3 regions of the Zhongshania borealis genome follow, and region 3 is predicted to be linked to each of the others. Evidence: predicted binding sites of a transcription regulator. Region 3 holds the regulator's gene; each other region holds the start of a gene.

Region 1 (10,526 bases), on a different contig from region 3:
TTGCTTTTGGCTTTAAGCTTAGCGCATCAAGAAAATCTGTAGGTACTTCCATTTCACTCACGGTATAGGCCGCCGCCCATCGGCCATCTAATTTGGCAGCACGAACATGTACAAGCCCCGCTTCCGTCATCCGGCCTTCGCTGATTAAGCGCTCGACATGCTCAGTATTCCTTTTCGACCATTTGCTACGCGCTTTCCTTGGCGTTACCCGCTGTAGATAGGTTTCCTCATCCAATGACTTTTTAACACCATCAATCCAGCCCCAGCATAAGGCTTCAATGACAACTTGGTCCCAAGTCACACTGGGCATACCTGATTTTATTTTAAATATCTTCACCCACAATTCACTTGCAGTGGCATGATTTTCTTCAAGCCATTGACCAAAATCGTTTGGCGATGCAAAGGCTTTAATTTTATCTAGATCGGGTTCTGGCATAAAACGAGATTCTCTTTGATGCTACGAACAGATAGGAGCAATGCTACACCTTGTGGATTATCTGCATTTCAGTAATTTATTCTTCAACATTATAAATAACCGGTGTTGCTCCCTTCCATGCTTTCCACACCGCGTCATTAGTGATCAGCTCAGCCATAAAGTGAGCAACGTTGATTCGACTCGTCTTGCCCGAATTAAATATCGCACTTCTGATCGGTGATGGATGTATTTCATATTTCGAAACGTCGTCGATATCGACCAGACTGTCGGGACGGACAACACACCATTCAATGCATGCGTCATTTAGGCCGATGTGGCTGCGCAGGTATGCTGCCGCTTGTTCATTATCTGCATGCGGCGGAACAAGCCACCGGAGCAAGCCGACAACCCCGCTTTCTGCCAACGATACCACTTCTGCCAAATCATGATTGCGGCAGCCGGTCGAATTCATGAGCACAAATTTCACTGGCTTCTTAGGCTTGCTCGCTGTTATCGCCTTGCACAGACGCCGAGTAGCATCACTCACCAGACGCCGAGGATGGCCATAAACCCCTTTGAGGCTCAAGGTGTGCCCCAAACACGAGGCAACCGCTTCGCATTCGCCCACATACTGAACAAGTTCCTCATCGCTCAAATCCAACACTGCAGCGCTCACTACTGACAAGTGCTCCTGTGGCCCCAGGATCTCGATAAATTTCTCAGGAGACCTCACGATCGCTGTAACGGATAGCCCACCGTTCAATAACTGTCGCACGAGCAAGCGGCCAGTTGCACCACTGCCGCCAACAACCAAGACGTTCATATTTTCAGCCCCTCACCCTTGGGACATGCAGAAACCAACACTCATCACTCACGTAATTCATCCCTTGAATAAACTTGTATACCGCCAGTTTAAATCTGAACATAATCCCTAGCGTTGCAGAAATATAGCGTTTATTGCGCCATAGGCAAAGCCGAAAGGTAACCGTCTGCAAAGCGTTAAATTTTATTGCGGGGCTAAATGACGGGATGTAAATCAATACTATCTACAATATAAAAAGCCAAGTTTATGAATACAAAAAAATCAGCGCCGCACAGCACACGATTCCCCAAGTCTCGCCAGCAAGGCGAAGTGCAATGGGCGCCTGATTCACTTCCATAAAATGCATAATGACCAAGCGTGTTTTAAAAAATGCGATCAGCAACATGATCGCAGGCATATTCAGTGTGGCGTCGCTGCCCATATACCAGGTCAATGCGGTCGCCAGAGCCAGCAAGGCCCAAATGGCGGTATTAGTCTGCAGCAAGATTGATTTCATATTAATGAATCAAATAGAGGATGGAAAAAAGAATAATCCATAGCAGGTCAACCATATGCCAGTAGGTCGCGCCGCTTTCTAGCACCGGTAAATCTTTTGCGAGGGTGTTATTTCGACCTAGACGCAAAATCATATAGCTCAACACGCCCATACCAATAAGCAAATGCAGAAAATGAATACCGGTGAGAATGTAGTAATACATGAAAAAATCATTGGTGGTCAGGGTAATGCCGTGACTGATTTTTTCGCCGTACTCAAAAAATTTAACCACGCCAAAACCGAGCCCGCATAGCCACGCCAGCGCCAGACATACACGCGCCATGCGCCTAATACCCTGCCGAATCGCACTCATGCCAACCACCACAAACCACGAACTGGTTAGCAACAAAACCGTGTTTAATGCACCCCAGTTTAGATTCAGTTTGACTTGCGACTGTTGAAATAAAGCAATATCTAAACTGCGATAATAAGCGAAGGTCACAAAGAACAGACCAAAGACAAACATATCACCCAGCACAAAGATCCAGATCCCCGCCTCGCCCGGTATGTGTTTTTCCTTGACTGCAACGTCCACAGCGGCCTCTAATTATTATTTTTGAGCCGCTAAAGTAGCACAGCGAAATTAAATATCCTATTCGGAAAAATTTAACCCGCGTGCGGTATTTACACCGCAGATGAACGCAAACTCAGCCAGTCGGCACTTTGCGCCCACACGGCTCTTTGCGCATTGCTGCCAAGAATTACCCCCATATGCCCACCGGGCGCCGTGCGGAATATTTTTTCCTTGGAGGCGACAACGTCGATAATTTTCTCAGCGATTTTAGGCGGCACCAAGACGTCGGTTTCACCGGCGAAGGACAATAGCGACGAAGTAATTTTATCGAGCTCGGCCAGCTTATCGCCAATCTCAATTTTCCCTGCCGCTAGCTTATTGTCGACACCCACCGATATCGCCATTTCGCGCACCACGCCACCCGGATACATCAACATATTATTCAGGTAGTCCGACGTTGTAGAGTGCGACTCAACAAAGGCACGATCGGCTATCCCCGTTAACAAATCCCAGTAGGTGGTTACACTGCCTATTGGGTCCGTTAACTTAAAGGTGACTGTAGTTAGCCAACCCGGCGAGTGGGTTAGTGCAGGCTTGAGCAAATTTAAACGGAAATCACTGTATTTACGCACCAGCTGAGCGGGGCCGTTCAGGGTTTGCGCAACGCCGGCGATAATACCGCCGCCCCGCAAGTCTATTGGGCTGGCGATGGTGACAATGTTGCGAATATGCGGGTCTTGCGCCAGGCCCTGGTGCAGCAAACTTAGCAAACCGCCCATACACCAGCCCATCAAGGAAACATCTTTACTGCCCGAGTGCGCGCGAATTTTAGCCAAGGCGGTGCCAAACATTTCATCGGCGTAATCACTTAAACCCAAGTGCGCATGCGCTTTATTTGGACGCCCCCAATCGATCAAATAAACTTTAAAGCCACGAGCCACCATATAGCGCACCAGACTGCGCTGGGGCATTAAATCAAAGGTCTCGGTGGTCACCCCAAGTGGTGGCACCAGTACAAGCGGCACTGCAAATTGGCGCCGTTCAATTTCCATGCGACTGCCGTCAACCAACTGGATGTCTTTTTCATCAGGCAATTCGTAGTAGCGCACCGCCATTGGGTCGCCGTCGTGCACAAGCTCAAACCAAGTGCGCCCCGATTTAATTAAACGATCACGCCGAAACAGCCAGTCAAAACCATTGTCTATCGCGCTGGTTAAACGCTGATTAACTACCAAGCTTTGTTCGCGAAGCCTGCGACTTAATTTGCGTTCGCTCATGCGGTTTCCCCGTCGATAAGTATTGACTCTAGACCTATTAATGCTTGCTCCATATACAATGCCAAACGTTGCAAACTCGGCAAGGTTTCTCGCGCACCGCAAATACCAATATGCGCGTCACCGGCATAATACAAACAGGTAATACTTAAGGCCCCGTCTTGCGCAAGGGGAAACATAGGATACAAATCCAAAAGCTCAGCGCCGTTACAGTACTGAGCCGCTTCCGGTCCTTGCTCACTGTGAATACTGATATTAAACATTGCCGGCACAAATGCGCTGGCGCCACTTAACTGCCCCAACAAATACGGCATGGCGGTGATGCCGGTATAAAGCCACTGAAGTCCGTCGGGCACTTCCGCAATGTGCGACTTAGCGGCGAGATAAGATTGATTGATTGCTGCCAGCCGTCTTACCGGATCAGCAATATCACTCGCCAAGCTTACCAATTCGATTGTCGCACCGTTATCACTGCCCGGACGACGGGGAACAGCCGCGATCAATGGCGCATCAGGTAGCGCGTTATACTCTTTAAAAAATCGCCGCAGCGCTGTGGCGCAGAGGTATAAAATGAGGCTTTCAAGGGAACTGGAACTCGCCTCTGCCAAGGTCGACAAGCGCGCGAGGGAGTATTGCTGTGTTGCCAAGCGTCGTGACGGCCCAATTTTAACATTGAGCGGCGAACGTGGCGCTTGATACGGACGCTTAAGCCCTGGTCTTGCACTGCTGCGCAACAAACGGGTGAAAGCCCCGCCCATGGCAAGCCCAGACTGCAATGCCTGCTTAGGATTCAGAGCATTTTCGATTAAGGGTTGCGTCCAGCTGTCATGGTTGATGTCTGCCGCGGAGGGCGTCGCCCACGGCGCCGCGCTGAGCTGAGCCGATTTAGAGGGACTTAACCAAGAGGTTAATAGCCTGATAAACCCACTGGTATCTGTAAGCGAGTGGTGCATTTTTATAAACAGCGCGAAACGGCCGTCACTCAACCCTTCAATAAGGTGACACTCCCACAGTGGCCGCTGCATGTCTAAGGTGTGGCTATGTAAACGCGACACCAAGCCTCCCAACTCCCGCTCACCACCCGGTTCCGGCAAGGCAATATGCCTAACATGGTAGTCGAGGTCGACCTCAGCAGTTTCTGACCAACTGGGTCGCAGCCCTTTTACCAAGGTGTAATTCCACGGCGCCACAACGGTATTCTGCGCCCGCAACATAGTAATCAAATTACTAATATAGCTTTTGGCGCCTCGCGCTGGGAGTTTAAATATCAACAGTGCGCCCAAGTGCATTGGCGTCGACTTTGAGCCCAACATCAACCAACTGCGCTCATAGGGCTTGAGAAAATGTGTCATGAAAATCCTTTAGAAAACCACGGTATTGCCTACGCTTTAAAAATTAGCGTTTTCTTATCTTAGTAAGTTGCTGTACTCACTACCGAAATCGGCACTTTGCCGTTAAGCAACGACATAATCAACTGCAAACATCGGCATAAATCACCCCTCAATTAGATCATTATATAGCACACAGGCCAAGCCCAGCCCGGTCAACAGAGCAGTAGCCAAGCGCTATTTACGGCCGTTTAAACCCATCCGTTTGATACGTGATGCCAAGGTTGTCGGTTTCATGCCTAATAAAGCGGCGGCACCATCCTCCCCAAACAGTTTCCAATCTGTCTGCTCAAGCGCCGCCAGCATATTGCTGCGCAGCTTTGCCTGCATTTCATCATCAGACAAAATCACTACGCTATTGCCACCACTTTCGGCGGTTAAATTCGGCGCGTTTTCGTTAACCGGTAAATCGATAAGCGCGCGCCCATTGCGAGACGTGATGGCCGCCCGCTCCATAACATTTTGCAATTCACGTATATTCCCCGGCCAGGGATATTGCTGCAATTGACGCAGATCTGCTTGGCGTAAGCGGGTATTTTCTTGGCCAAACTTTTGACAGGCCTGCTCTAAAAAATGACTCGCCAACACCACAATATCACTGCCGCGCTCACGCAACGGCGGCGAGTGAATTGGAAAAACATTAAGGCGGAAATACAGATCTTCACGGAAACGCTGACGCTTTGCCTCTAGCTGGAGATCTTTATTGGTTGCGGCGATCACCCGCACATTGACGTCGCGGGTACGTTCCTCGCCCACTCGCTCAAGCTGGCCTTCTTGCAGCACCCGCAGCAACTTACTTTGCAGCTCAAGAGGTATCTCGCCAACCTCGTCTAGGAATAAGGTGCCGCCATTGGCCAATTCAAATCGCCCAATTCGGTCCCGCACCGCGCCGGTAAATGCGCCGCGAATATGACCAAAAAACTCGCTCTCAAATAACTCAGCGGGTATCGCTGCGCAATTCACCCGAATCATGGGTTTGTCGCGGCGCGCACTTGCCTCATGGATCGCTCGCGCGATTAGCTCTTTGCCGGTACCGGACTCTCCAGTAATCAGCACATTGGCGTCGGTTTGCGCGACCATATCAATCTGTTCCAGCAAACGGCGAACCACGGCACTTTCACCAATAATTCCGCTATAGCGTTGCTCGATCAGAAACTCCTGCTGCAAGTAGGCGTTCTCGTCTTCGAGTCGCGACTTAAGCTCTTCAAGCTCCTCTAGCGCTTCGTGCAATTGTTGCTCAGTGCGCAGTCGCCCACTGATATCGCGAAACACCACCACTGCGCCAATGATTTTACTGTCTTGAATAATTGGAGTACTGGTGAATTCGACCGGAAATGGCGTGCCATCATGCTTCCAGAACACTTCTTGGCAACCCTCATGAACAACGCCGTCGCGAATTGCCGCGTAAATCGGGCACTCTTCTACTGGGTAGTGACTGCCATCGCCATGGGTATGATGATGAACATAATGGACATTGTGACCGAGTACATCGCTGTCGCTGCGGCCAAATAAGCGCATACCTGCGGGGTTCATAAAAGTGCAAAGACCATCGGTATCAACACAGTAAATCCCATCCCCGACGGAGGTCAGCATCAAGAAATTTTCACGCTCACCCTGCTGAAAAACACTTTGTAGATGCTTCCACTCTAGCAAGCCGCCACGAACCAACCTATCCGCTTCAGCTTGATCACGGCTGCGCTCGGTCGATGACACATCGTGCATCGCGACCACGAGGTATTCCTGTCGTTTAATAATGGCCCGGGCACCCGAGAGCTCTACCGGTATGCGCAGTTCATTTTTTAAGCGGCAGGAAATACGGTTACTCCACGCCTGCCCCTGAGCAAGCACCTGCTCAGTAAACACAATCAATTGACCAAGTTCCTGACCGTGAATGGCCGATATTGGCATGCGCAAAATTTCTTGGCGGCTATAACCAAGTAAGTTGGTGGCAGCAATATTGCAATCGACATAGCGGTTATTAACGGGGTCTAAGACCATCAGCGGTTCTGGGCATTGCTCAAATGCGGCATTGCGCATCCAGTACGCCAGCTTTCCCCACTCGTCATTGGAATCCATAAGATCAAACATGATCTGCCTCAGTCATTATGCAAACACCACTCTACGCAATTGCGTATTTTTTGACTACTCTTTTGCGTATATATCTGCAAATGCGTTGTTAAAAGCTTGCGACTTGGCGATGCCAAAATAAGTAATTTCGTTATAAATTGAATAGTTAAGACATTGTTTTAAATGAACAAAATAATAAAGTCAGCATTTACTCAACTTTTTACGACGGTATTGGTACAGCTTTCGCTCTAGTCACATCAGGTAGCGATAGGAAGCTGGTATTAACCAAGCCCCTACGCTGTCCACCGCAAGCTCACAATTATTTACGAGGAATCTACAATGCCTACAGTGGAAACGCCCCATTACAAAGACGGCGACTTTTTGGTCGATTACGAAGAGAAAGTGTTTGAAGACGTACAGGCAGAACCGGGTGCAAAAGCCCTACTCACGTTTCACACGATTGCCTTTGAGGGCTCTATCGGCCTTGTTAACCTACTGCAGGCCAAGCGCTTATTGCGCAAAGGCTTTGAAACCAAAATTCTACTTTACGGCCCCGGTGTGCAATTGGGCGTACAGCGTGGTTTCCCCACCCTTGGCGCAGAAGCATTCCCAGGCCACTTAGCGTGCAACAACCAGCTCAAAGCCTTTATGGAAGAAGGCGGTGAAGTTTACGCCTGTCGCTTTGCCCTGCAAGCGCTTTACGGGCAAACCGAAAAAGCATTGATAGAAGGCATTCGTCCCATCAACCCCCTGGATGTCATGGACCTGCAATTGCTTATGGCCAGAGAAAAGGCGTTTACCGTTCACACTTGGACAGCCTAAGTGCCCAGCCCCTCGCAGCGCACTGCGCTGGCGAGGGGCTGACAAACCTCGCGCTTTACACGCAGACTCAATAAATAGGGATCACTATGAGCGAAATACTCGCCGCAGCAGTGCAATGCAGCCCCGTACTTTACTCCTGCGAAGGCACGGTTAACAAAATTTGCAATTGGATTGCCGATCTTGGCAAGCAGGGCGTGCAACTCGCAGTTTTCCCTGAAACAGTAGTGCCTTACTACCCCTATTTCTCCTTTGTTCAGGCACCCGTTGCCATGGGCAAACAACACCTTATGTTAATGCGCGAAGCCGTGGTGGTTCCGTCCATCCACACCGAGCGTATTGGCGCAGCCGCTGCCAAAGCTGGCATGGTGGTATCAATCGGCGTCAATGAACTCGACGGCCAAACCCTCTACAACGCACAGCTTCTGTTTGATAGCGACGGTAGTTTGGTACAACACCGACGCAAAATTACGCCGACTTATCACGAGCGCATGGTATGGGGGCAAGGAGATGGCTCCGGTCTTGCTGCCGTGGATACCGCGATTGGTCGCGTTGGTTCACTGGCATGCTGGGAGCACTACAACCCGCTGGCGCGCTATGCCTTAATGGCCGATCACGAAGAATTCCATGTTGCGATGTTTCCCGGCTCATTGGTTGGCGAAATTTTCGCGGAGCAAATCGAGGTCACCATTCGTCATCATGCCTTGGAGTCCGGTTGCTTTGTGATAAATGCAACCAGCTGGCTAAGCCCTGAACAGCAGCAACAGATAGTTGACGACACTGGCGGTCCACTGTCTGCCATTAGCGGCGGTTGTTTTACTGCCATAGTCTCACCCGAGGGCAGACTACTTGGCGAAACCCTGCGCAGCGAAAGCGGCGAAGGCGCCTGTATTGCAAGCTTAGACAAAAGCCTTATTGCCAAGCGCAAACGCATGATGGATTCCGTTGGGCATTACAGTCGCCCCGAGCTTCTCAGCTTGCTCATCGATAAAACCCCGCGCCCGCACACCCACGCCATGAGCGATCAGCGCCTAGTCACGGCCACCGCTAGTGACACGTCTCACCAAGATACAGTGCCAACAACGGTCTAAAGGAGGCTCATCATGACGCAAAAAACCGGACAATTAAGTGGCGCGCAACTCAGCCAATTACAGAGTCGCGGTATGCACTGGCTGAATAGCGATGCACTAGGTCTCGCGCGCAATGGTGGCGCCGGCCCAACTGACCACAAGGCGCTAAGTTTTGACGGCGACACCACGATGATTCCGATCGCCAAGCACCAAGACTCAGGTCAACAACGATCCTCTCCGTTCAGTGCCAAACTCGATCAGCACAGTGGCGAGGTCATGATTTTTGATCAAGGAAACTTAATCGCAAAAGCCACCGCGCCGGGCACACCTCGTTTCTATGCGCTCAGCACAGCGGAGGGTGTGCCCTATTCCAAAATCGCGACCCTCCACAGTAAAGACGTGCTCGCCACCACCGTTATGCAAACCTGTGTGCGCTATCGCAACCGCGACACCTCTTGCCAGTTCTGCGCGATTGAAGAGTCCCTCGCCGCGGGTAAAACCATTGCCCACAAATCACCAGCCCAATTGGCTGAAGTGGCCAAAGCCGCCGTTGAACTCGACGGTATCAGTCAGATGATCATGACCACCGGCACGCCCCAGAGCAATGATCGTGGCGCGGCAGTATTAGTGGCATCTGTTATTGCAGTTAAGGCGGCGGTTGGCATTCCAATTCAAGTTCAGTGCGAACCCCCTGCTGACGACATTTGGCTCCATCGCCTCAAAGCGGCGGGGGCAGATGCACTCGGCATGCATCTTGAGGCTGTCAGCGACCGCGTGCGCAAAGCCATTATGCCGGGCAAAGCCAGTGTCCCCTTGAGCCGGTATATGTCCGCTTTTAAAACGGCAGTAGCACTATTTGGGCGCGGCAATGTAAGCACCTACATACTGGCAGGGCTCGGTGACACTGAAGACGAAATCCTTGCCATGGGGCTGAAATTGATCGACATGGGCGTATACCCCTTTGTGGTGCCCTTTGTACCAGTAGCCGGAACGCCGCTTCAAAACCACCCGACACCTGATGGCGCGATGCTTGATCGCATTTTTTCGGTGCTAGGCCCTGCGCTCGCTGCGAGCGGCATGACGTCAAGTCAGCTCAAGGCGGGCTGCGCCAAATGCGGGGCCTGCTCCAGCTTAAAACAGTATGAACAAACGCCCGCGCCAATGCCCTTGGCAAACCACGCTGAGGAAACCGCACATGCCTAAGCACGTTCTGCGCTACGCCTTTGACGACCAAGCTTTTCGGGGCTTTCGAGCAACACAGGTTCAGGTCAAACTCACCTCCAGCAACTGGGAGCGACAGCGTTATTTTGCCCTTCGCCAACGCGTATTTAGCGACGAGCAACAACTACTCAGTCACGAGCAGGACGCCGAAGATTTTCGCGCCACGGCTATCGTCGCGCTGGCCAGCAACTGCGGCATGACTGACGACGTCGTGGGCGCGGTGCGGATTTTTCAGCGCGACGATCCAAACTACCCAGAGCTGTGGTTTGGTGGCCGACTCTGTGTTGCCAAGGAGTATCGCGGCCATAGCCAGATCGGTAAAGCATTAATTAACACGGCGGTGAGCCGCGCCAAACAACTTGGCTGCCAGCACTTCCACGCCTTTGTTCAACGCCAAAAC
Region 2 (10,526 bases), on a different contig from region 3:
TATCGCAGCGCACTCGAAGGGCTGACCGAAATCGCGCTGTCACGCCGAAGCTGATTCGCCGCCGCAACACCAAAAGCCCCGGCACAATATAGCGCTCGCCACGAAGCCAAACGCACATAGAATTTCAAAGCTGTACCACAAACAAGAAAGGCGCCTCTCGGCGCCTTTCTTGTTTGCTTCTTAGCAACAATTTTTACAGCATCGCTAACAACTCAGCGGTTTTTGCTTCCATCAATGCGATATTGCCATCGCTCTCAACATTGAGTCGCACCACTGGCTCTGTATTGGACATCCGCACATTAAAGCGCCAGCCATCAAAGCTCATACTGAGGCCGTCGGTAAAGTCTACCGCCGCAGCCAAGGGCGTGTAATGAGCCTCAATCGCCGCAATGACGGTTTTAGCATCTGCTACTTCACGGTTTATTTCGCCGCTACAGGGGAATAGTGCGACGCGCTGCTCTACCAGCGACGACAAACTCGCCGATTTCACCGACATTAGCTGTGTCACCAGCAACCAAGGAATCATGCCACTGTCACAAAAGGCAAAGTCTCGGAAATAATGATGAGCGCTCATCTCGCCGCCATACACCGCATTTTCAATGCGCATGCGCTCCTTAATAAACGCATGGCCTGTTTTACACTGCACAGCCGTGCCGCCAGCTTCTTCAACAATGGCAATGGTATTCCAGGTTAAACGCGGGTCGTGCACCACTTTTTCACCGGGATTTTTCAGCAAGAACGCCTCGGCCAGCAAACCTACAACGTAGTAACCTTCAATAAAATCGCCGGTCTCGTCGAAGAAGAAACAGCGATCGAAATCACCATCCCAAGCAATACCCAAATCAGCACCATGGGCTTTAATAGCATCAATACTGGGCTGACGATTCTCAACCAGCAAAGGGTTAGGTACACCATTAGGGAAATGGCCGTCGGGCTCGTGATGCACCCGAATAAATTCAAAGGGCAAATAGGGCTCAAGTAAGTCCACCACCCGACCAGCGCCGCCATTACCCGCGTTCACTACGATTTTTAGCGGTTTTAAAGACTCAACATCAATATAACCAAGCAAATGCTCGACATAGGCCGCTGCAGTATCCAGCGCCTGCAAGCTGCCGCGCGCTGCCACTGGCGCAAAGTCATTTTGTTCAGCGAGCGCCTTAATATCAAACAAACCGGTGTCACCACTGATTGGCTTAGATCCCTCGCGAACAAACTTCATGCCGTTATAGTCTTTAGGGTTATGACTCGCCGTAACGGCTATACCGCCATCCATACCTGCATGTGATGTAGCAAAGTAAATCTCTTCAGTGCCGCACAGACCAATATCGTAAACATCGACACCCTCGTCGCGCAAACCTTCGGTTAAAGCACCTTTGATAGACTCGCTGCTTAAGCGGATATCATGACCGACCACAACTTTTTGCGGCTTGATTACCTGAGCAAATGCACGACCAATTCGGTAGGCAATGTCTTCATTTAATTGATCGGGAATACGTCCACGAACATCGTAGGCTTTAAAACATGTTATTTCACTGCTACTCACGCGGATGCCTCATCATAAATATTTTCGTAAACGTAGTTTGTCGCCTCAATAAAGCCTGGCACGCTACCGCAATCAAAACGTTTACCGCGGAATTTATAGGCTAGCACGCAACCATTTTGCGCCTGCGTCATCAGTGCATCCGTTAACTGCACTTCGCCATTCTTACCAGGCGGGGTCTCGCGCAAAATATCAAAAATATCTGGCGTAAGAATATATCGACCGATGACCGCCATATTTGTTGGCGCATCTTCTGGCTTAGGCTTTTCGACCATGGTGCTAACACGGTACAAACCGTCACCCATTAACTCGCCCGCAATAACACCGTATTTTTCAATTTCTTCCATAGGCACTTCTTGAATCGCAACAATACTGCAACGGAACTGCTTATAGAGCGCAACCATTTGCGCCATTACACCGTCATCGTCCTGATTCAGACACAAATCATCCGACAAAATAACACCAAAGGCTTCATCACCAATCAAGCATTCACCCGTTAGGATTGCATGACCCAAGCCTTTCATTTCACGCTGACGAGTCATCATGAAGGTGCCTTCAGTTAACACATTGCGAATACAATCGAGGTAGCGCTCTTTACTTGTTCCGGCAATTTGGTTCTCTAACTCGTAGCTAATATCAAAATGATCCGCGATGGCGCGCTTGCCCCGCCCAGTCACCAACGCTATTTCTTTCAGACCCGCCTGAATAGCCTCCTCTACACCATACTGCACGAGCGGCTTATTAACGATTGGCAGCATCTCTTTGGGCATAGACTTGGTTGCAGGAAGAAAGCGCGTGCCGTAACCGGCCACGGGAAACAAACATTTTCTAATCATAATATCGAGTTCCTTTCGGGATATGGCCCGAATCCTTTTAAAAATTTAATGTTAACGCTGATGGCATTCTCCCAACAGCTGCGGCACTTGGCAAGTACCGGTATTTACACCTTGAATATGACAGTTTAAAGGCAGCAAGCATCGCGCCAATGTTGACATTTTAATGCGCCGCCGAAAATCTTCGTGCTAAGATAAGCCCAACATTTTCCAACTGAAACTATGGCCTCATGTCTTTAATCCATCAAAACAGTTTTACCAAGCAAGAACTCATCGACTGCGGACACGGCAAGCTATTTGGTCCCGGCAATCCCAAACTTCCAGTAGACAATATGCTGATGGTAGACCGGATTACCCACATTAGCACTGAAGGCGGCACTTTCGACAAAGGTGTTTTAGTGGCCGAACTGGATATCAACCCAGACCTCTGGTTCTTTGACTGCCATTTCAAAGGCGACCCAGTTATGCCCGGCTGCCTAGGTCTCGATGCCATGTGGCAGCTAGTCGGTTTCTACCTCGGCTGGCGCGGCAATAGCGGCAAAGGTCGCGCGCTGGGTGCTGGCGAAGTGAAGTTTACCGGGCAAATCCTCCCTGACTCCAAACTTGTCACCTATACACTGAACTACAAGCGCCTTATCGAGCGGAAATTAATTCTAGGCATCGCCGACGGCGAAGTCGCTGTCGATGGCAAGGTCATCTACACCGCAAAAGATCTTCGTGTTGGCCTGTTCAAAGACGACGCCAGTTTTTAATACTTAATACACAATTTTTATTTAACCTACAGATTAGGTAACGAGGGATCCGATGAAACGTGTTGTCGTAACCGGTATGGGAATAGTATCCAGTATTGGCAATGACATGTCAGAAGTTTTGACGTCACTGCAAGAGGGTAAGTCAGGCATCGCATTTAATGAGAAATACAAGGAAATGGGATTTCGCAGCCAGATTTCAGGCTCGATCAAAAACCTTGACCTCAAAGAACACATTGACCGCAAACAACTTCGATTCATGGGCGATGCGGCAGCGTATGCCTACATTGCAATGCAAGAAGCCGTCAGCGACTCAGGTCTAGCTGACGACCAAGTCAGCAATGTCCGTACCGGCATTATCGCGGGTTCCGGCGGTGCGTCTTCAGCAAATCTCATTGAATCTGCTGACACACTTCGCGAGCGCGGCGTTAAACGTATTGGGCCCTATCGTGTTACTCAAACCATGGGCAGCACAGTCTCAGCGTGCCTGGCCACCCCGTTCAAAATTAAGGGGGTTAACTATTCAATTTCCTCTGCATGCGCCACCAGCGCCCACTGCATTGGCAATGCCATGGAGCTTATTCAGCTCGGCAAACAAGACGTAGTTTTTGCTGGCGGCGGCGAAGAGGAACACTGGTCATTAAGCTGTTTGTTTGACGCCATGGGCGCCTTATCGACCAAGTACAACGATACGCCGGAGCAGGCGTCGCGACCCTACGATGCCAACCGAGATGGCTTTGTTATCGCTGGCGGCGCAGGCATGGTGGTGCTAGAAGAGCTCGAACACGCCAAAGCGCGCGGCGCCAAAATTTACGGTGAATTAGTTGGCTATGGCGCAACCTCTGACGGCTACGACATGGTTGCACCAAGCGGTGAAGGCGCTGCACGCTGTATGGCTCAGGCGCTACAAGGTGTGAAAGGCGACGTTGATTACATCAACTCCCACGGCACCTCGACCCCAGCCGGCGACATGCAAGAATTGAAAGCCGTTAAGCAAGCCTACGAAGGTAAAACTATTCCGGCTATCGGCTCAACCAAATCCCTTGCTGGCCACTCACTCGGCGCAACCGGTGTGCAGGAAGCCATATTCTCATTACTGATGATGAAGCATAATTTTATTGCTGCCTCTGCCAATATTGAGACCGTGGACGATGAAGCTGCCGGTGTACCGATTGTTCTAAAGCGCCAAGACAACGTCACGCTAAACACGGTGATGTCGAACAGTTTTGGCTTCGGCGGCACCAACGCTAGCCTCGTATTTCAGCGCTATCAGGCGTAACACTGCCTGAGACACTTGCAGCGCAATGCGCTGCAAGTGTCTCTCCCCGACAATTTCCAATATTATTTTCTTAGCAAAGATCCCGCAAAAATATCACGTCTACGCTATCGCCACGGCTCAAGGTTTTGCCAATGGGGATAATCGCCAATGCATTACACCAAGACACCGAAGACAATGCGCCCGAGCTTTGCTGCGGATGAATTTCAACGCCCATGCCGATCTCGCTTGACGTCACTCTTGCGCGCAAATACTCTTGCCGAGTGCCCGCTCGCGGCCAGTCAAATGATGCCAGCGCTTTCCATACCGGAGGCCGAGGATCCACTACACCCAGCATTTTTAGTATATAAGGCCGCACCAACAGACAAAAGGTAACAAAGCCCGACACCGGATTTCCTGGCAAACCAAAAAATGGTACATCCGCCACCCGCCCATAAGCCAGCGGCTTGCCCGGTTTAATTGCTAACTTCCACAAGTCTAATGAACCCAAGGCTTCAACTTGCGCTTTGACATGATCTTCCTCACCAACGGACACACCGCCACTGCTAATCACCATATCCGCACTTGCCGCGGCTTTTTGCAATGCATCCTTAGTCGCCAAGGGTGTGTCAGCAACAATACCAAGATCAACCACATCGGCGCCAAGCGCCTGAAGCAACGCGGCTAACATAGGTCGATTAGAATTATATATTTGACCAGCCGCCAATATTTCGCCGGGCTCACGCAGCTCATCCCCGGTCGACATCAAGGCGACCCTGAGCCGCCGCGCAACCACAACAGAAGCAACTCCCAGCGACGCCAACAACCCAAGATCAGCGGGTTGCAACCGGCAGCCCTTGGCAAGAATGAGCTGCCCCCTAGCGATGTCCTGCCCCCGCGGACGGATATGCTGAGCTAAACGTGGCGCTGCCTTTACCAAAAGCATGTCGCCATCAAGCTCGCAGTCCTCCTGAGCCACGACCGTATCGGCACCAGCAGGAATTGATGCGCCGGTAAATATCCTTGCCGCCGTGCCCGCTTGAAGTGCAGCGCCAGTCGCTCCCGCCGGAATACGCTGGCTAACCGGCAACGCGTTTCCCGTGGCAAGATCCGCTAAACACAGCGCATAGCCATCCATCGCACTGTTATCTGATGGTGGCACGTCCATTTCCGCGTATACATCAGCAGCTAAAATCGCGCCCTGTGCATGTGCCAAGTCTCTCGACTCGACGCCCCACAACGGAACGTCTGCCAACAATTGGTGCAAAGCGTCATCCACTGTGCGTAGTGCCACCTTTATAGACCTCCGCCATTGCGGGCCTTTAGAACACCGACAAAATTGCAAGGTCGATGCCGGCTATCCAGCTGCTCCTGAATAACGGACTGCCAGGCTGTTTTACAGGCGCCGGTAGAACCCGGCATACAAAATAGAACTGTATTGTTCGCCAACCCAGCAATAGCCCGCGACTGGATAGTCGAGGACCCTATTTCCTGCAAAGACACCGCCCGAAAGACCTCGCCAAATCCCTCAATGACTTTATCAAAGAGCACCGATACCGCTTCAGGTGTTGAGTCCCGCCCAGAAAAACCCGTTCCACCAGTAATCAATACCGCCTCGATACTCGGGTCGGCAATCCACGCCGACACAGAGGCGCGAATCTGGTAAATATCGTCTTTAACAATTTGCTTATCAATTAATTGATGTCCAGCCTCGGTGAGGGCGCTCACCAAATATTGACCAGAACTATCTGAACTCTCGTTTCGCGTATCCGACACCGTCAACACCGCCATTCCCAGCGCGTGAAAATCTGTACTGCTGCTCATTTAGAAGCCTCTTCACATACCGTTTTTATCATCCGCGGCAAATATGCCCGCCAGGGCAAACGTTTAATACCAAAATCCTGCAGGATTCGCTCACAACTTATCACTGGCGCATCAGGACACCACCCCGGACTGTCATCATCCACCGCCAAGTCCGCCATCGGCGCAACAAATTGCGACGCGAAGGCGCAAGCAACCTCGGCAAACTCATAGGCGCTGGCGGCCCCACTACTACAATAATGATAAACACCACGACAGGATGCACCGCAACTAATTTGATCCACCAACCCTGAAATAACCCTAGCCAAATCAGACACCGGAGTGGGGTAGGAAATACGCGTATCATTAAGGCGCAAGACCTCTCCGCCACGCATGGTGGCAAGACAGTCTCCCAAAAAACTGCCGGCTTGCACCGAGACCAATGGCCCAGTGCGCAAGACCATCACTTGTTCACTTTGTGCGAGTATCGATTGCTCTAACGCTGCAAGTTGCCGACCCGCGATACACGACGGCGCCAGCGCATCGAGCTCAAGACTTTCCGCATCGCCGCTGTCACCGGCACCAAAAACTCGGCCGTCGCTCAATAAGATTATTGGAACATCGAACCGCCGACAACGAGCCCAAAAAGCCTGCCTTAGCGCTAGCAGCCGCTGATATTCTTTATCACTGTAAGCGGTATTGCGTTGCAGAAAACACAATGCATCAGCATCGACAATCATAGCGCCGCGCAATAGCTCATCACCAAGCCCAGCCAGCTCATCGATGACCATACTGATACTCGCGCGGCCGCGAGAAGAAAACTGACTTTGCAAAGCGGCACTTAAACCACCAGGCGGGGAAATTACAATAACATTCACAGAATAATCACAGCATGTAGCGGTAAAGCAAGTTATTGAAACCTGCGGAAATTGTGTAGATCGCGCAGCAAAAAATGCGGCGAAAGTGCATCAACATTACTCAATGCCGAAAGGATGCGCAAGAACATCTCTGCATCGCGGTACGTGCACACGAAGATACAGAGACATTAAAAAACCCCAACTGGTGGGGTTTTCAGGACAATATTTTACATTATGATCTATGGTGTTTTTTAAAATGGAATATCATCATCAAAATCATCAAAACCTGCCGGCGGGTTTTGTGCTGGTGCTGGTGCGCGATTCTGTGGTGGAGGCGGCGCTCGGCGAGGCGCTGGCGCGGCAGCCTGTGCTTGCGGCGCCGACTGCTGACCATATGCATCGTCACCATAACTATTGTCGCCGCCTCCAGCACCACCACCGGAACCACCACGACCATCCAGCATCTGCATCTCTGCAGCGACGATTTCAGTGGTGTATTTGTCTTGTCCGCTCTGGTCCTGCCACTTGCGCGTGCGCAGGGAACCCTCAACATACACCTTAGAACCTTTCTTTAGATACTCGCCAGCAATTTCCGCTAAACGATTAAAGAATACCACTCGGTGCCACTCAGTACGCTCTTGAGGCTGACCGCTTTGTTTGTCCTTCCACGTTTCACTTGTCGCGATGGTGACATTAGTCACGGCACCGCCGGAAGGCATGTAACGGGTCTCGGGATCTTGGCCCAAATTACCGACCAAAATAACTTTATTTATACCACGCGCCATGCGTTCTCTCCTGTTTTTCTATGGATGCAGACCAACGCCCGCAACAGATACTGCACTATACCGGATTCCGCTAGGAGCGGCTATTAGCTGCCCAGCCGCAGGCCTTCGGGCAAATTTTCGGGGTCAAAATCGCTACCAACCCGCAAATAGGCAATACGCTCACTTTCGAGCACCGTAATATCCAGCGCACCGGGCATGGCCAAAAATTCACGACGAATGCCAGCGGCATCCCAAGTACCGAATTGCCAATTTACAATGAGGCTTTCAGACTTAGGCGGCACGATCATACCCCAGGCAACGACCAACCAAGCACCGGCCAGTACTGCCGCACCAGCAAACACGGCGCCGCTGCCCCAGCGGCCGAGCAATCCACCGCCAATAGCGCCGCCGCAAAATGCGCCAAAAAACTGAAACGTAGAATAAACGCCCATCGCAGTACCTTTGCCACCCGGATATACCGTCTTACTTACCAGCGAAGGGAGGGACGCTTCCATCAAATTAAAGGCCACGAAAAATAAGGTGACAATAATAATTAATGGTATAAACAACTGCCCAAGGTAAACAGCAACCGCTAGGACCAGCATCATGCTAGCTATACCAAACAAAAACACTTCACGCATTTTATTACGTGTTTCGGCCACTATAATAAGCGGGACCATTGCGATAAAGGCGACGACCATCACTGGCAAATACACCTGCCAATGATCATCCCGAGGCAAACCTTGCTCTTCGAACATCCCCGGCACTGCAACGAATATCGCCATCAATATAGCGTGCAAACTGAAAATCCCGATGTTCAGTCGCATTAGATTGCTATCTCTAAGGCATCGTCCCAACAAACCGCCCAAGGATTGATTATTCGCATCGACACCTTGCACATCGGGTGTCGGCACCAAAAACAAAGTAATCAATATTCCCAAGCCAGCAAGGATCGACGTGGAAAAAAACAAACCTGACACACCGAACCACGAGGCGATTAACGGGCCAAGCACCATCGCCACCCCAAATGACACACCAATACTCATACCGATGGCCGCCATCGCCTTGGTGCGATGTTGCTCCCGAGTGAGATCGGCAAGAAGAGCCGTCAAGGTACTCGCAATTGCACCGGTACCCTGAAGCAACCTACCAACTATGACGCCAAAGATCGTGTCGGCTCCGGCAGCGATGAGGCCACCGGCAATAAACAACAGTAAACCACTAATAATAACTGGCTTGCGACCAATGCGATCTGACAACATTCCCAATGGAACTTGCAAGGCCGCTTGCCCCAAGCCATAAACACCGAGCGCCAGACCAACTAACACCGGCGTGCTGAACTCATACTCCGCCGCGTACAAACTTAATACGGGCAGCAGCATAAATAAGCCAAGCATTCTGAAGGTATATAAGCTAGCTAGCGATACAACAGCTCGTCGCTCGGTTGCACTCATCGACTGATGATTCAAGGGCGGGGAAATCCTACAAAATTTATGGGCTTAAACCGTCATTCTAGCAGCTATACCCTCACCAAAAAACCTTACATATTGGTGACGAGCTTATTTTGCGCGACCATGCGTCGGCGTCGTATAATGTCCGGTTTATCAGGCCGGGAAAATATATGGATCGGATTATCGTTCGCGGTGCCCGCACCCACAATCTAAAGAATATCGATCTTGATATACCCCGCGACAAATTAGTCGTTATTACTGGGCTGTCTGGTTCTGGCAAGTCGTCACTCGCTTTCGACACGCTCTACGCCGAAGGTCAACGCCGTTATGTAGAATCCTTGTCGACATACGCGCGCCAATTTTTATCGATGATGGAAAAGCCCGACGTTGATCACATCGAAGGCTTGTCACCGGCTATTTCTATCGAGCAAAAATCCACATCACACAATCCGCGCTCGACCGTGGGCACCATCACCGAGATATACGATTACCTGCGCCTATTGTTCGCCCGCGCGGGTGAGCCACGCTGCCCGGACCATAACGCGGCGCTTTCAGCACAAACTGTAAGTCAAATGGTCGACACCGTACTGGCCCTACCCGAAGGCAGCAAACTGATGATGCTTGCGCCTATCGTCCAAAATCGCAAAGGCGAACATATCCATACCTTTGAAAAACTACGCAGCCAAGGTTTTGTTCGCGCCAGAATCAATGGCCTCGTTACCGATCTAGATGATCTGCCCACGCTCGATAAAAACAAAAAGCACACTATAGAAGTGGTGGTAGATCGCTTCAAAGTGCGTGACGATCTTACCCAGCGCCTTGCCGAATCATTTGAGACCGCACTAGAACTCACGGACGGCATCGCCAGCATTGCCGATATGGATGACGACAAAGCACCGGAGCTCACCTTCTCTTCAAAATTTGCCTGCCCGCACTGCGGCTACAGCCTATCTGAACTCGAACCACGACTATTCTCGTTTAATAGCCCGCTGGGGGCCTGCAGCAGTTGCGATGGTTTAGGCGTAAAACAATTTTTTGATTCTTCACGCATCGTCCAGCATCCAGACGTAAGCTTATCGACCGGCGCGATCCGTGGCTGGGACCGCCGCAGCGTTTACTATTTTCATATGCTCACCTCACTTGCCGAACACTACGGGTTTGATATCGACGCGCCCTTCGAGGAATTAAGCGAGGAGCACCGCCACAAAATTTTATTTGGCAGCGGGAAAGAGGAAATCAGTTTCACCTATATCAATGATCGCGGCGACAACTTCCAG
Region 3 (10,526 bases):
AAGGCGGATAGAACCGCGACTAGCCGCGGCCGCCACTAAATAGGTACCCGCCTCAATGCGGTCAGGCATAACTGAGTATGTACAGCCATGCAAGCGCTCAACACCGTCGATGGTAATTGTCGCAGTACCATGACCTGTAATTTTGGCACCCATAGCGATCAGGCAATTCGCCAAATCGACAATTTCAGGTTCGCGCGCGGCGTTTTCTAGTACGGTGCGACCTTTGGCCAGCGCCGCCGCCATCATCACGTTCTCAGTGCCGCCAACGGTAACCATATCAAATAAGACGTGGGCGCCTTTTAAACCACCCTCCGGTGCCCGCGCAGTGATATAACCTTCGTCGATATCAATAATTGCACCCATCGCCTCAAAGCCGCGCAGATGTTGATCTACTGGCCGACTACCGATGGCGCAGCCGCCAGGAAAAGACACTTTCGCGTGCCCAAAATGCGTTAACAAGGGACCCAACACCAAAATCGATGCACGCATGGTTTTCACCAATTCATAGGGCGCCGTTGTTTCGGTGGTGGTTGAACCATTAATTTCAACGCCGAGTCGCTCATCGACAATCAACTCAGTACCCATACTGCGCAACAGCGCGATCATGGTAGTGACATCGTGCAAATGTGGCAGATTGCGGATTAGTACCGGCTCGCTAGACAACAAGGTAGCGGCAAGAATCGGCAATGCCGCATTTTTGGAACCAGACACGCGAATCTCTCCGGCCAAAGGGCCGCAGCCGCGTATAAGCAACTTATCCATGCAATCTCCTGGAAAGTCCCGTCAGCCTCAGGCTTGAGCTTCCTCGGGGGTAATAGCTTTAATATTAATAGCGTGCAACGAGCCGTCGCGTATCCAATCGTTGACCGCAGCATAGACCAATTGCTGGCGTTTAACTGCGCGTAAACCGGAAAATGCAGCACTCACAACGCGAACGTCAAAATGACTGCCATCGCCACTGACCGCGACCTCACTCCCTGGAAAATGCTCGGAAAGGCGTTGCTCAATAAGATCTGTTTGCATGACAATCCTGCCTGTATTCATCACTAGCGATATCAAGCGCGGAATTGTACGCAATTGCAGTCCACATGGCGAGGCGAATACCGGTAAAGCGTACTCACCCTGCCACCGAGGCAAAGAATAATTATTTTGCTGCCTGTTCTTCCATCACGGATTGGGGAGCAACTGTCCAGTTGGCAATGACTTTATCAATATCACCATTGTATTGCTTAACCGCAGCATCAAACTGATTTTGATAAATCCGCCCTAAATTTAAGCCTTCGATAACCACGTTACGCAGCTTCCATTTGCCATCTGAACCCTGGCGAACGGTGTACATAACTTGATAGGGCTTAGCGCGCTCACCATAAATATCTTGGCGTACACCCACACTGCCCGACAGGTCTACATCGTCTGCAAGCGGCGAAACTTCGATGCGGTTACCATTAAATCCCAACAAGCCCTGCGCATAGGTATTGATCAGCCCATCTTTAAAGCTATTGGTGAAGCGCATTACCCGATCGCGAAACTGAGCACGCTCTGCATCGGTTTTTAAACTCTCGTAATAGCGGCGACTGCCATACTTGCCCATTATGCCCCGAGCAAAGCTCTGGAAATCGACCACGTCATCCATAATCCTGCGTACTTCAGAGGTAAAGCGCTTAGGGTCCTTATCGATATAACTACGCGCCTCTTCAATAACCTTCACCAGCTCTTGTGTCGTGTCGGCCACAACCTCATAAGGCCCCTTTTCTGCTGCATATGCCGGAGCCAGCATGCCAATCGCCATAAATGCGGCAAGAAAAAATCGCTTGTACATATCGTTTCCTCAATAATTTTTAACCGTTTAAACACGGCACATCACTACCAACTGCAAGCTTCGACCTCGAATTATGGGAATGTCTCCCACATCTAAGGACAGCTAATCCTGTTATTTTGTCACATTGGAAATTATCATAGCTAACATTAGCCCAAGCTTAACAGGCAATTTCAATAATCTAGGTAATCCCGAGTGACCAATAGCACATCATATACTAGCTCTGCTCTGCGCGTTATCGGTATGGAAAGAGATGCCGTAGCCGTTCTCGCCGACCGCATTGACGAAAGTTTTAGCAAAGCCTGCGACATCTTACTAGCATGCAAGGGCCGCGTCGTTGTGACCGGAATGGGGAAATCGGGCCATATCGGCAATAAAATTGCCGCCACCCTTGCCAGCACGGGCACACCGGCCTTTTTTGTGCACCCGGGTGAAGCCAGTCATGGTGACTTGGGAATGATCACTGCGGGAGATGTCGTCATTGCACTGTCGAACTCAGGCACGACTGGTGAGCTAATTACTATCTTGCCGCTACTAAAACTGTTGGCAGTGCCAGTAATAGCGCTAACAGGAAATCCCGACTCCGAACTCGCCACCGCCGCAGACGTCCACTTAAATGTCGGCGTGGCGGAGGAAGCATGCCCCCTTAACCTCGCCCCAACATCCAGCACCACCGTTACTTTGGTAATGGGCGACGCACTGGCCATCGCCTTACTCGAAGCGAGAGGCTTTACCGCCAATGATTTCGCACTATCGCATCCAGGAGGCGCATTGGGCCGGAGACTCATATTAAAAATCGACAGCATAATGCATACAGGCGACAGCATCCCCAAAATCACTTTGGGCAGCGCGCTGAGCGGCGCCCTACTGGAAATGAGCAGTAAAACCTTGGGGATGACAACCGTCGTTGACCAAGATGGCGTGCTAGCCGGCATTTTCACCGATGGCGACTTACGCCGCGCCATAGACCGCGGTATCGATATACACCAATGTCCTATCGATGACATTATGACCCGCAATTGTCGTACCATTAAGCCCGGCATGATGGCTGCCGAAGCGCTGCGTATTATGGAAGACAATAAAATCACGGTACTGGTTGCCGTAAACGACAGCGGCCAACCTGTTGGCGTCATACACACCCACGACCTGCTCAAAGCCGGCGTTGCCTAGGGAAATCACCACAAATATGCACAGCGTGATTGAGAAAGCAAAAACCATCAAACTATTGGCGATGGATGTCGACGGCGTGTTGACCAATGGCAGCCTGTACTTTGGCAATAGCGGCGAAGAAATGAAGGCCTTCAGTATTCTTGACGGGCTCGGCATCAAACTATTGCGTGACGCCGGCATAACGCCAGCTATTATCACCGGCCGCTGCTCTGAATTGGTAAAACGCCGCGCCGGTGAGTTAAAAATTGAATTGATCTATCAGGGCCGCGAAGACAAGCTGGTTGCCCTTGAGGAATTGCGAGCCGACCTCGGCCTCGAAATGAAAGACATTGCCTACGTCGGCGACGACCTTCCGGACTTATCGGCCATACGCCAAGCTGGGCTTGGCATTACCGTTGCCAACGGTCATGAATTTGTTGCCCGCCACGCAGACTGGCAAACCCGCGCTGCCGGCGGCAGTGGCGCTATTCGAGAGGTTTGCGAGCTAATTCTGCAAGCGCAGGGCAAGCTCAATAATGCCTTGGAGCAATACCTCTAAAATGAAACAAATAAAATTCACCGTATTTTCTGTGCTATCGGCCATTACAGCAATGGCCGGCACAGTGGTCTACCTCACCCAGTACAGTGAAAGCGGCAAATTAAGCATTGTCGAGCGCTTTGAGGCAATGCCCGACGCCGACTCCCACTTAAGCCAAGTCGACGGCATTAAGTACAGTCGGGACGGTGAAATTGCCTACAAATGGCGCGCAAGCAGCGCTGAACGACTAATTTCCGACGGCTCAATATCATTGCAAGACCCATTTTATATCGGCAATATCGCTGACCAGCGCCCGTGGACTGCCAGCGCCAAGGCAGGAAAGCTCTCTCAAGACGGCGAACAGCTGACCTTACTCGACACCGTGCTTGTCAAAGATTTAATTCGCCAAGCGCAAATCAGTACCGAATTACTGAGAATAAACTTGGATAGCAGCGAAGTGACTACCGACCAGCCATTAACGCTATCGCTACGCAATGGCAAAACGCGTTCCGTTGGCCTTAAAGCCAGTATGAAAAATGAACGCGTTGAACTCCTCGACCAGGTAAAAGGCCACTATGACCCCATATAATGCCGCGCTAATAGCTAGCTTTCTGTTCGCCATCAGCAGCTCAGCGCTAAGCTTACCCGACGATCGTAAGCAGGCTATTAACCTGAGCTCTGACCGGGCTATTTACGAGAACAACCAAGGTGTTTATGTTGGCAACGTCAGCATGAGCCAAGGTTCACTGAAAATTCGCGCCGACAAACTGACCATCATAGAATCGGATCGTAAAGTTGAAAAAGTCGTTGCGGAGGGCAGCCCCGCCTATTTCGAGCAGCAGCCTCGCGCCGAAGAAGGCGTTGTTATCGCCAGCGCCCAGCGGATTGAATACAGCCTAGCGCAAGAAGAAATTCTTCTTGAAAAAAATGCGTCAATTACTCACCAGGGTTCCAAAATTTCTGGTGACCGCGTGGTTTATAGCGGTCGCAAGCAAATGGTGATCGCCGACGGCGGCACCACCGAAAAAGAAAATCGCGTAAAAATGACGCTGCAACCGCAAGCCATCCCCGACAGCGAACAGCCCGAAAGCAACAAAGCGAATGAGGCTAGTGAGCCGACCCCAGACAATGCCCTCAGCGGAGAATTGCGCTAACCATGCCTGTTTTGCAAGCAAGTAATCTCGCCAAGGCCTATAAGGGTCGCGAAATCATCAAAGATGTCTCTCTCACCATAAGCAGCGGCGAAATTGTAGGCTTGCTAGGTCCAAATGGCGCGGGTAAAACCACCTGTTTTTACATGATTGTGGGCATCGTCAATGCCGACCGCGGCACCATACGTCTCGACGACCGCGACCTTACCAAACTGTCGATTAACGGACGCGCGAAAAATGGCGTGGGCTATCTGCCACAAGAGGCCTCAATATTTCGCAAATTAACCGTCGCCGATAACATCATGGCGATTCTTGAGACCCGTAGCGACCTCAATCGCAAGCAGCGTAAAGAAAAACTTGAGTCGCTACTGCAAGAATTCCACATAACACATATTCGAAGCTCAATGGGAATGGCACTTTCTGGCGGCGAACGACGCCGGGTTGAAATAGCGAGAGCACTGGCCACAGAACCCAGTTTTATCCTATTGGATGAGCCCTTTGCCGGCGTTGACCCGATCTCTGTAAATGACATTCAAAACATCGTTAAACACTTGCAGGCTCGGGGTATTGGCGTACTCATTACTGACCACAATGTTCGCGAAACCCTCGATATATGCGATAAGGCTTATATCGTCGGCGAAGGCCGTATCGTTGCCGAGGGCGACGCCAATACCGTGCTAAATAATCAGATCGTTCGAGACATATACCTCGGTGACAAATTCACCTTATAACGCCGACAACCAACAAATGAATCGGCACAGGTATTGCAGGCAATGATTGTCCCGACTACACTGAGAGAGAGGCATAATTATTGCCGGTAGGGCAAAAACAGCTTGCTCGTGTTACCACTCTCTTGTTGTAGAAGACACTGCCTATGAAACAATCGCTACAGCTCAAAGTCGGTCAAAGCCTGACAATGACACCCCAGCTGCAACAGGCGATTCGCTTATTACAACTTTCCACCCTCGATCTTCAGCAAGAAATTCAATCGGCACTAGATTCTAACCCCCTGCTCGAAATCAGCGACGACAGCGATGATTTTGAAGTGAATACCGAGCCCACCTCTGCCGAACCTAAGAAAGCCGAAAAAAGTAGCGATCAAGAAACCGAGGCCCCCCAGCCTGAGGCAGATACTGAGTGGGCCGAACGCAGCGATATCCCCGACGATTTACCCGTAGATAGCCAGTGGGACGACGTCTATCAGTCCAGCGGCACCAGCAGTGGTTCTGGCAGCGGTTCGGCGTCAGAGGACAGTGATTACAGCAACGATTACCGCAACTCCAGCGCAGATACTCTACAAGACCACTTGCGCTGGCAGTTAAATCTTAGCCGCCTGTCCGATATCGATCGACTGATTGCCGAGGCCATCATCGACGCCATTGACGATAACGGCCGACTCACGGTAAGCGCCGAAGATCTCGTAGACGGTTTTGCCAGTGACGAAATCGAAATCGAAGAATTTAATGCGATTTTACATCTGATCCAGCAGTTTGATCCGCCAGGCGTAGCTGCGCGCGATTTGCAAGAATGCCTGTTAATTCAACTCAAGCAACTACCACCAGACACACCGCTAGTTGAAGAAGCCCGTCTTGTTGTTAGCCAATATATGGCGCAATTGGGTAATCGCGACTATAACCAAATAATGCGCCGCTGCCGTTTGAAGGAAGAACAGCTCCGCGACATTATAAAACTGGTTCAGTCTCTCAACCCAACGCCCGGCGATAGCATTGGTGCCGACGACACCGAATATGTTGTTCCCGATGTGTTTGTTAGCAAAAAAGAAGATCGTTGGCTGGTAGAGCTAAATCCCGACATTGCACCTAAAATTCAAATTAATGCGCACTACGCCGCGCTGGCCAGAAAGAGCAGTAATAGCAGTGACAACGACTATATTCGCGACAATTTGCAAGAAGCGCGCTGGTTTATTAAAAGTCTGCTTAGCCGCAATGAGACTCTAATGAAAGTCGCCACTAAGATTGTCGAATACCAACGCGGCTTCCTAGAGTACGGCGACGAAGCAATGAAACCCTTGGTGTTACACGATATTGCTGAAGCTGTTGGTATGCACGAGTCCACTATTTCCCGCGTAACAACACAAAAATACATGCACACGCCACGCGGTATTTTTGAACTAAAATACTTTTTTTCAAGCCATGTATCTACCGATACCGGCGGCGAATGCTCATCTACGGCCATTCGTGCACTAATCAAAAAACTGGTGGCGGCAGAAAATCCCCGCAAACCCTTAAGCGACAGCAAGATCACCGATTTACTGGGTGAACAGGGCATACAAGTCGCCCGTCGCACCATTGCAAAATATCGAGAATCACTGGTTATTCCGCCCTCTAACGAGCGGAAACGACTGGTATAGTGGCAGTGCCCCTGTTACGGTCATTGTCGTCATACACGCGCCGTGAGGCGCTAGTTATTTTCAGCGATGAAGGAGCAAAATATGCAGATTACTGTTAGTGGTCATCACGTTGACGTCACCCCGTCTCTTCGCGATTACGTCAATACTAAGCTCGGCAAACTTCAACGACATTTTGACAACATCACCAATACCGACGTCACTCTGTCCGTCGAAAAACTGATCCAAAAAGCCGAAGCCACTGTGCACGTTGCCGGCGCCGACTTATTTGCCACTTGTGAATCAGAGGATATGTACGCGGCAATCGACAGTTTGACCGACAAGCTCGATAGACAACTGATAAAGCACAAAGAAAAAACCCTGGGCCGCTAAGGCCCCTGACCTAACCCACTGTTGCAAGAAACCATGATACTCAATTCCATTCTTACCTTAGGACGCACCCATAGCGGTGCGTCTATTACGAGCAAAAAACGACTTCTCGAATTTATTTCGGCAGGCATTAGCGCTGACAACAGTGAATTTGACGCCGATGAATTATTTAATGAATTACTTGCCAGAGAGCGCCTTGGCAGTACTGGCATTGGTCACGGAGTAGCGATCCCGCACTGCCGCAGCAGCCGCTGCACCGCCATCACCGGAATGTTACTCAAACTCGACCAAGCTATCGATTTTGAAGCTATTGACGACCAACCCGTCGACCTCGTATTTGCACTTATCGTTCCCGCAGAAGCGCACGACGAGCACCTCAAAGTGTTGGGCGCACTGGCCACCGCGTTTAATGAAGAAGAATTCCGCAGCGGCCTGCGCAGCGCAAGCTCCGACCAAGCCCTGCTAGACCGAGCTCTGCAAGCTTAGTATGGAACTCATCATTCTCAGCGGCCGCTCTGGATCAGGCAAAAGTACTGCGCTCCACCAACTCGAGGATGAGGGCTTTTACGCGATCGACAATCTTCCCGTGTCGCTGCTTCCAGAGTTGGTTCGTGAGCTTTCCCAAAGCCCACTCAAAGTACACAAGCAAGTTGCCGTCTGTATCGACGCTCGCAATTCCCAAGACGGCCTAGCGCGCTTCAAAGGGCTCTGCGAGCAAGTTCAGCAACATGCTCGCCTACGAATAGTTTTTCTCGATGCCGCAGACGACAAACTCATCAAACGCTTTAGCGAAACACGCCGTCGCCACCCGCTAACAACTGACTCCCTGCCACTGGCCGATGCAATTAAGCTTGAGTCACGGTTACTGGAGCCGATTGTGGTCGAAGCCTCGCTGGCCATCGACAGCAGCGATATGACGGTACACGAGCTGCGCGCCGCTATTCGCGACCGCATTCTTGGCGTTGACGCCAGCCGCCTAGCTGTGCAAATTAAATCCTTCGGCTTTAAACGCGGCCTGCCGATCGATGCAGACCTAGTCTACGACCTACGGATGCTACCTAACCCGCACTGGCAAGAAAATTTGCGCAGCCTTACTGGCAAGGACCAGGCGGTGCAGGAATTCCTTAGTGGCCAAGCCGACGTCCAGCTAATGCGCCGCGACATTTTGCAGTATCTGCAAACTTGGTTACCCAAAATAGAAGCCAGCAACCGCAGCTATTTCACGGTTGCCATTGGTTGCACCGGTGGCCAGCATCGCTCAGTATATATGGCTGAATCCTTGGCTGAGGCAATGCGCAGTAGCTACCCAGACCTCCAAGTTCGCCATCGCGAACTCCAGAACTAGAGGCGACACGATGGTCGAAGCAGAAATCAAAATCATCAACAAACTGGGGTTACACGCCCGCGCTGCGGCCAAGCTCGTTGCTACTACTGGCGCATATAGTTCAAAAATCACGCTTGCTATTGGCGACAAAAGTGTCGACGGAAAAAGTATTATGTCAGTAATGATGCTCGCCGCCAGCAAAGGCAGTGACATTACGGTGCGCTGCGAAGGTAGTGATGAGACGGCAGCCCTCGCTGCAATACAAGACCTGATAAATCAACGCTTTGGCGAAGGAGAGTAATAAAGTTTATTTTACTCGCGATTACTCTGTGGATTGTTGCGCGACGCGCTTTCAAGGATAATTGCCCAGACTTCTTACAAATCCATTACGGCTCAGGCTAGGGATAGGTATGGCCCAGACTGCAGACAAACTACAAACCGAGAGCCAACTCAAAACCCTCAATGACGCTTTGGGTTCCGGCGGATTCCTGCAAATTCGTCGCATGCTAAACGGCCTGCCCCCCGCAGACGCCGCTCACCTCATTGAATCAACGCCACATAAGATCCGTAGTGTCTTGTGGCAGCTTATCGACACTGAAAATGAAGGCGACATCCTTCAACATCTCAATGACGAGGTGCAGAGCCAATTTTTGCGGCAGATGGACGCCGAGGAAGTTGCGGCCATCACCGAAGGCCTCGAAGCCGATGACATCGCCGATATTCTCCAGCAATTGCCTGACCGGGTTATTCGTGAAGTCCTCGAGTCCATGGACCACCAGGACCGCCTTCGCGTAGAACACGTATTGTCCTTCGACGAGGACACTGCCGGCGGCTTGATGAACACCGACACGATCACCGTGCGGCCAAACATCACCCTCGATGTCGCGATGCGTTATTTACGACGCCACGAAAGCCTGCCAGAGATGACGGACAGTTTGATTGTCGTAAACCGCAACGATCAATACATCGGCATACTGTCACTACGTAAGCTATTGGTGTCTGACCCCAGCGTGACGGTGAGGGAAATCATGGACACCGAGGTCGAACCGATCTCTGCGGACATGTCCTCCAAAGAAGTCGCCACCCTCTTCGCCCGTAATGACTGGGTATCAGCACCCGTCGTTGGCGAGAATAGTCTACTACTTGGCCGAATCACTATCGATGACGTCGTTGACGTTATCCGTGAAGAATCTGACCACTCGCTGATGAGCATGGCCGGTTTGGACGAGGACGAAGACACCTTTGCCGCCGTATTCACCACAGCGCCACGACGGGCAATTTGGCTGGGAATCAACTTGCTCACGGCCTTCATTGCCTCAGGGGTTATTAATTTATTTGAAGCCACTATCGAAAAAGTCGTCGCCCTCGCGGTGCTTATGCCTATTGTCGCTAGCATGGGCGGTGTCGCCGGCACCCAAACCTTAACGGTGGTTATTCGCGGTATGGCGCTTGGCCACATCAGTCGAGATAACAGCCGCTGGCTAATTAACCGGGAAATATTAGTAGGCGCAATAAATGGCGCGCTATGGGCCTTAATAGTGGCGGGCGCGACTACTATCTGGTTTGGCGATCCCTTAATGGGCGGTATTATTGCCGCAGCCATGATTATTAATCTCGTCACCGCGGCACTGGCCGGCGCCGTGCTGCCACTCGCGATGAAATCACTGAATATTGACCCCGCCTTGGCCGGCGGTGTGGTACTGACCACCGTCACCGACGTCATCGGGTTTATGTCTTTCCTCGGGTTAGCCACCTATTTTTACGCCTAATAGCAACGGATTTTAATGTGACTGAAGCAACGCCAGAGTCGG

The links. Region 3 encodes sigma-54, which starts transcription at its own class of promoters, with help from an activator protein. Its sites were predicted from a motif close to TGGCACANNNNTTGCNNT; they were not measured.
Region 1: the regulator sigma-54 is predicted to act here: its motif matches at 7,249-7,266, upstream of ABD836_RS00550 (MSMEG_0572/Sll0783 family nitrogen starvation response protein).
Region 2: the regulator sigma-54 is predicted to act here: its motif matches at 2,508-2,525, upstream of galU (UTP--glucose-1-phosphate uridylyltransferase GalU).

Annotation. Positions count from the first base shown of each region.
Region 1 is NZ_BAABDM010000001.1:107,118-117,643, reverse strand. Features, by position in the region: gene ABD836_RS00585 (YdeI/OmpD-associated family protein) at 1-436, opposite strand, end outside; gene ABD836_RS00580 (NAD(P)-dependent oxidoreductase) at 513-1,238, opposite strand; gene ABD836_RS00575 (cytochrome C oxidase subunit IV family protein) at 1,483-1,734, opposite strand; gene ABD836_RS00570 (cytochrome c oxidase subunit 3 family protein) at 1,736-2,308, opposite strand; gene ABD836_RS00565 (alpha/beta fold hydrolase) at 2,398-3,564, opposite strand; gene ABD836_RS00560 (wax ester/triacylglycerol synthase family O-acyltransferase) at 3,561-4,913, opposite strand; gene ABD836_RS00555 (sigma 54-interacting transcriptional regulator) at 5,127-7,037, opposite strand; gene ABD836_RS00550 (MSMEG_0572/Sll0783 family nitrogen starvation response protein) at 7,356-7,838, shown strand; gene ABD836_RS00545 (Nit6803 family nitrilase) at 7,925-8,926, shown strand; gene ABD836_RS00540 (MSMEG_0568 family radical SAM protein) at 8,939-10,108, shown strand; gene ABD836_RS00535 (MSMEG_0567/Sll0786 family nitrogen starvation N-acetyltransferase) at 10,101-10,526, shown strand, end outside.
Region 2 is NZ_BAABDM010000005.1:37,455-47,980, reverse strand. Features, by position in the region: gene ABD836_RS13345 (polyprenyl synthetase family protein) at 1-54, shown strand, start outside; gene ABD836_RS13340 (phosphohexomutase domain-containing protein) at 194-1,543, opposite strand; gene galU (UTP--glucose-1-phosphate uridylyltransferase GalU) at 1,540-2,376, opposite strand; gene fabA (bifunctional 3-hydroxydecanoyl-ACP dehydratase/trans-2-decenoyl-ACP isomerase) at 2,604-3,125, shown strand; gene fabB (beta-ketoacyl-ACP synthase I) at 3,178-4,401, shown strand; gene ABD836_RS13320 (molybdopterin molybdotransferase MoeA) at 4,472-5,671, opposite strand; gene moaB (molybdenum cofactor biosynthesis protein B) at 5,674-6,201, opposite strand; gene ABD836_RS13310 (sugar nucleotide-binding protein) at 6,198-7,055, opposite strand; gene ssb (single-stranded DNA-binding protein) at 7,286-7,819, opposite strand; gene ABD836_RS13300 (MFS transporter) at 7,903-9,252, opposite strand; gene uvrA (excinuclease ABC subunit UvrA) at 9,420-10,526, shown strand, end outside.
Region 3 is NZ_BAABDM010000011.1:55,560-66,085, forward strand. Features, by position in the region: gene murA (UDP-N-acetylglucosamine 1-carboxyvinyltransferase) at 1-762, opposite strand, end outside; gene ABD836_RS17695 (BolA family protein) at 790-1,023, opposite strand; gene ABD836_RS17700 (MlaC/ttg2D family ABC transporter substrate-binding protein) at 1,145-1,819, opposite strand; gene ABD836_RS17705 (KpsF/GutQ family sugar-phosphate isomerase) at 2,012-2,986, shown strand; gene ABD836_RS17710 (KdsC family phosphatase) at 3,003-3,524, shown strand; gene lptC (LPS export ABC transporter periplasmic protein LptC) at 3,526-4,092, shown strand; gene lptA (lipopolysaccharide transport periplasmic protein LptA) at 4,079-4,657, shown strand; gene lptB (LPS export ABC transporter ATP-binding protein) at 4,660-5,385, shown strand; gene ABD836_RS17730 (RNA polymerase factor sigma-54) at 5,529-7,025, shown strand; gene hpf (ribosome hibernation-promoting factor, HPF/YfiA family) at 7,107-7,394, shown strand; gene ABD836_RS17740 (PTS sugar transporter subunit IIA) at 7,428-7,877, shown strand; gene rapZ (RNase adapter RapZ) at 7,879-8,736, shown strand; gene ABD836_RS17750 (HPr family phosphocarrier protein) at 8,747-9,016, shown strand; gene mgtE (magnesium transporter) at 9,126-10,484, shown strand; gene yjgA (ribosome biogenesis factor YjgA) at 10,502-10,526, shown strand, end outside.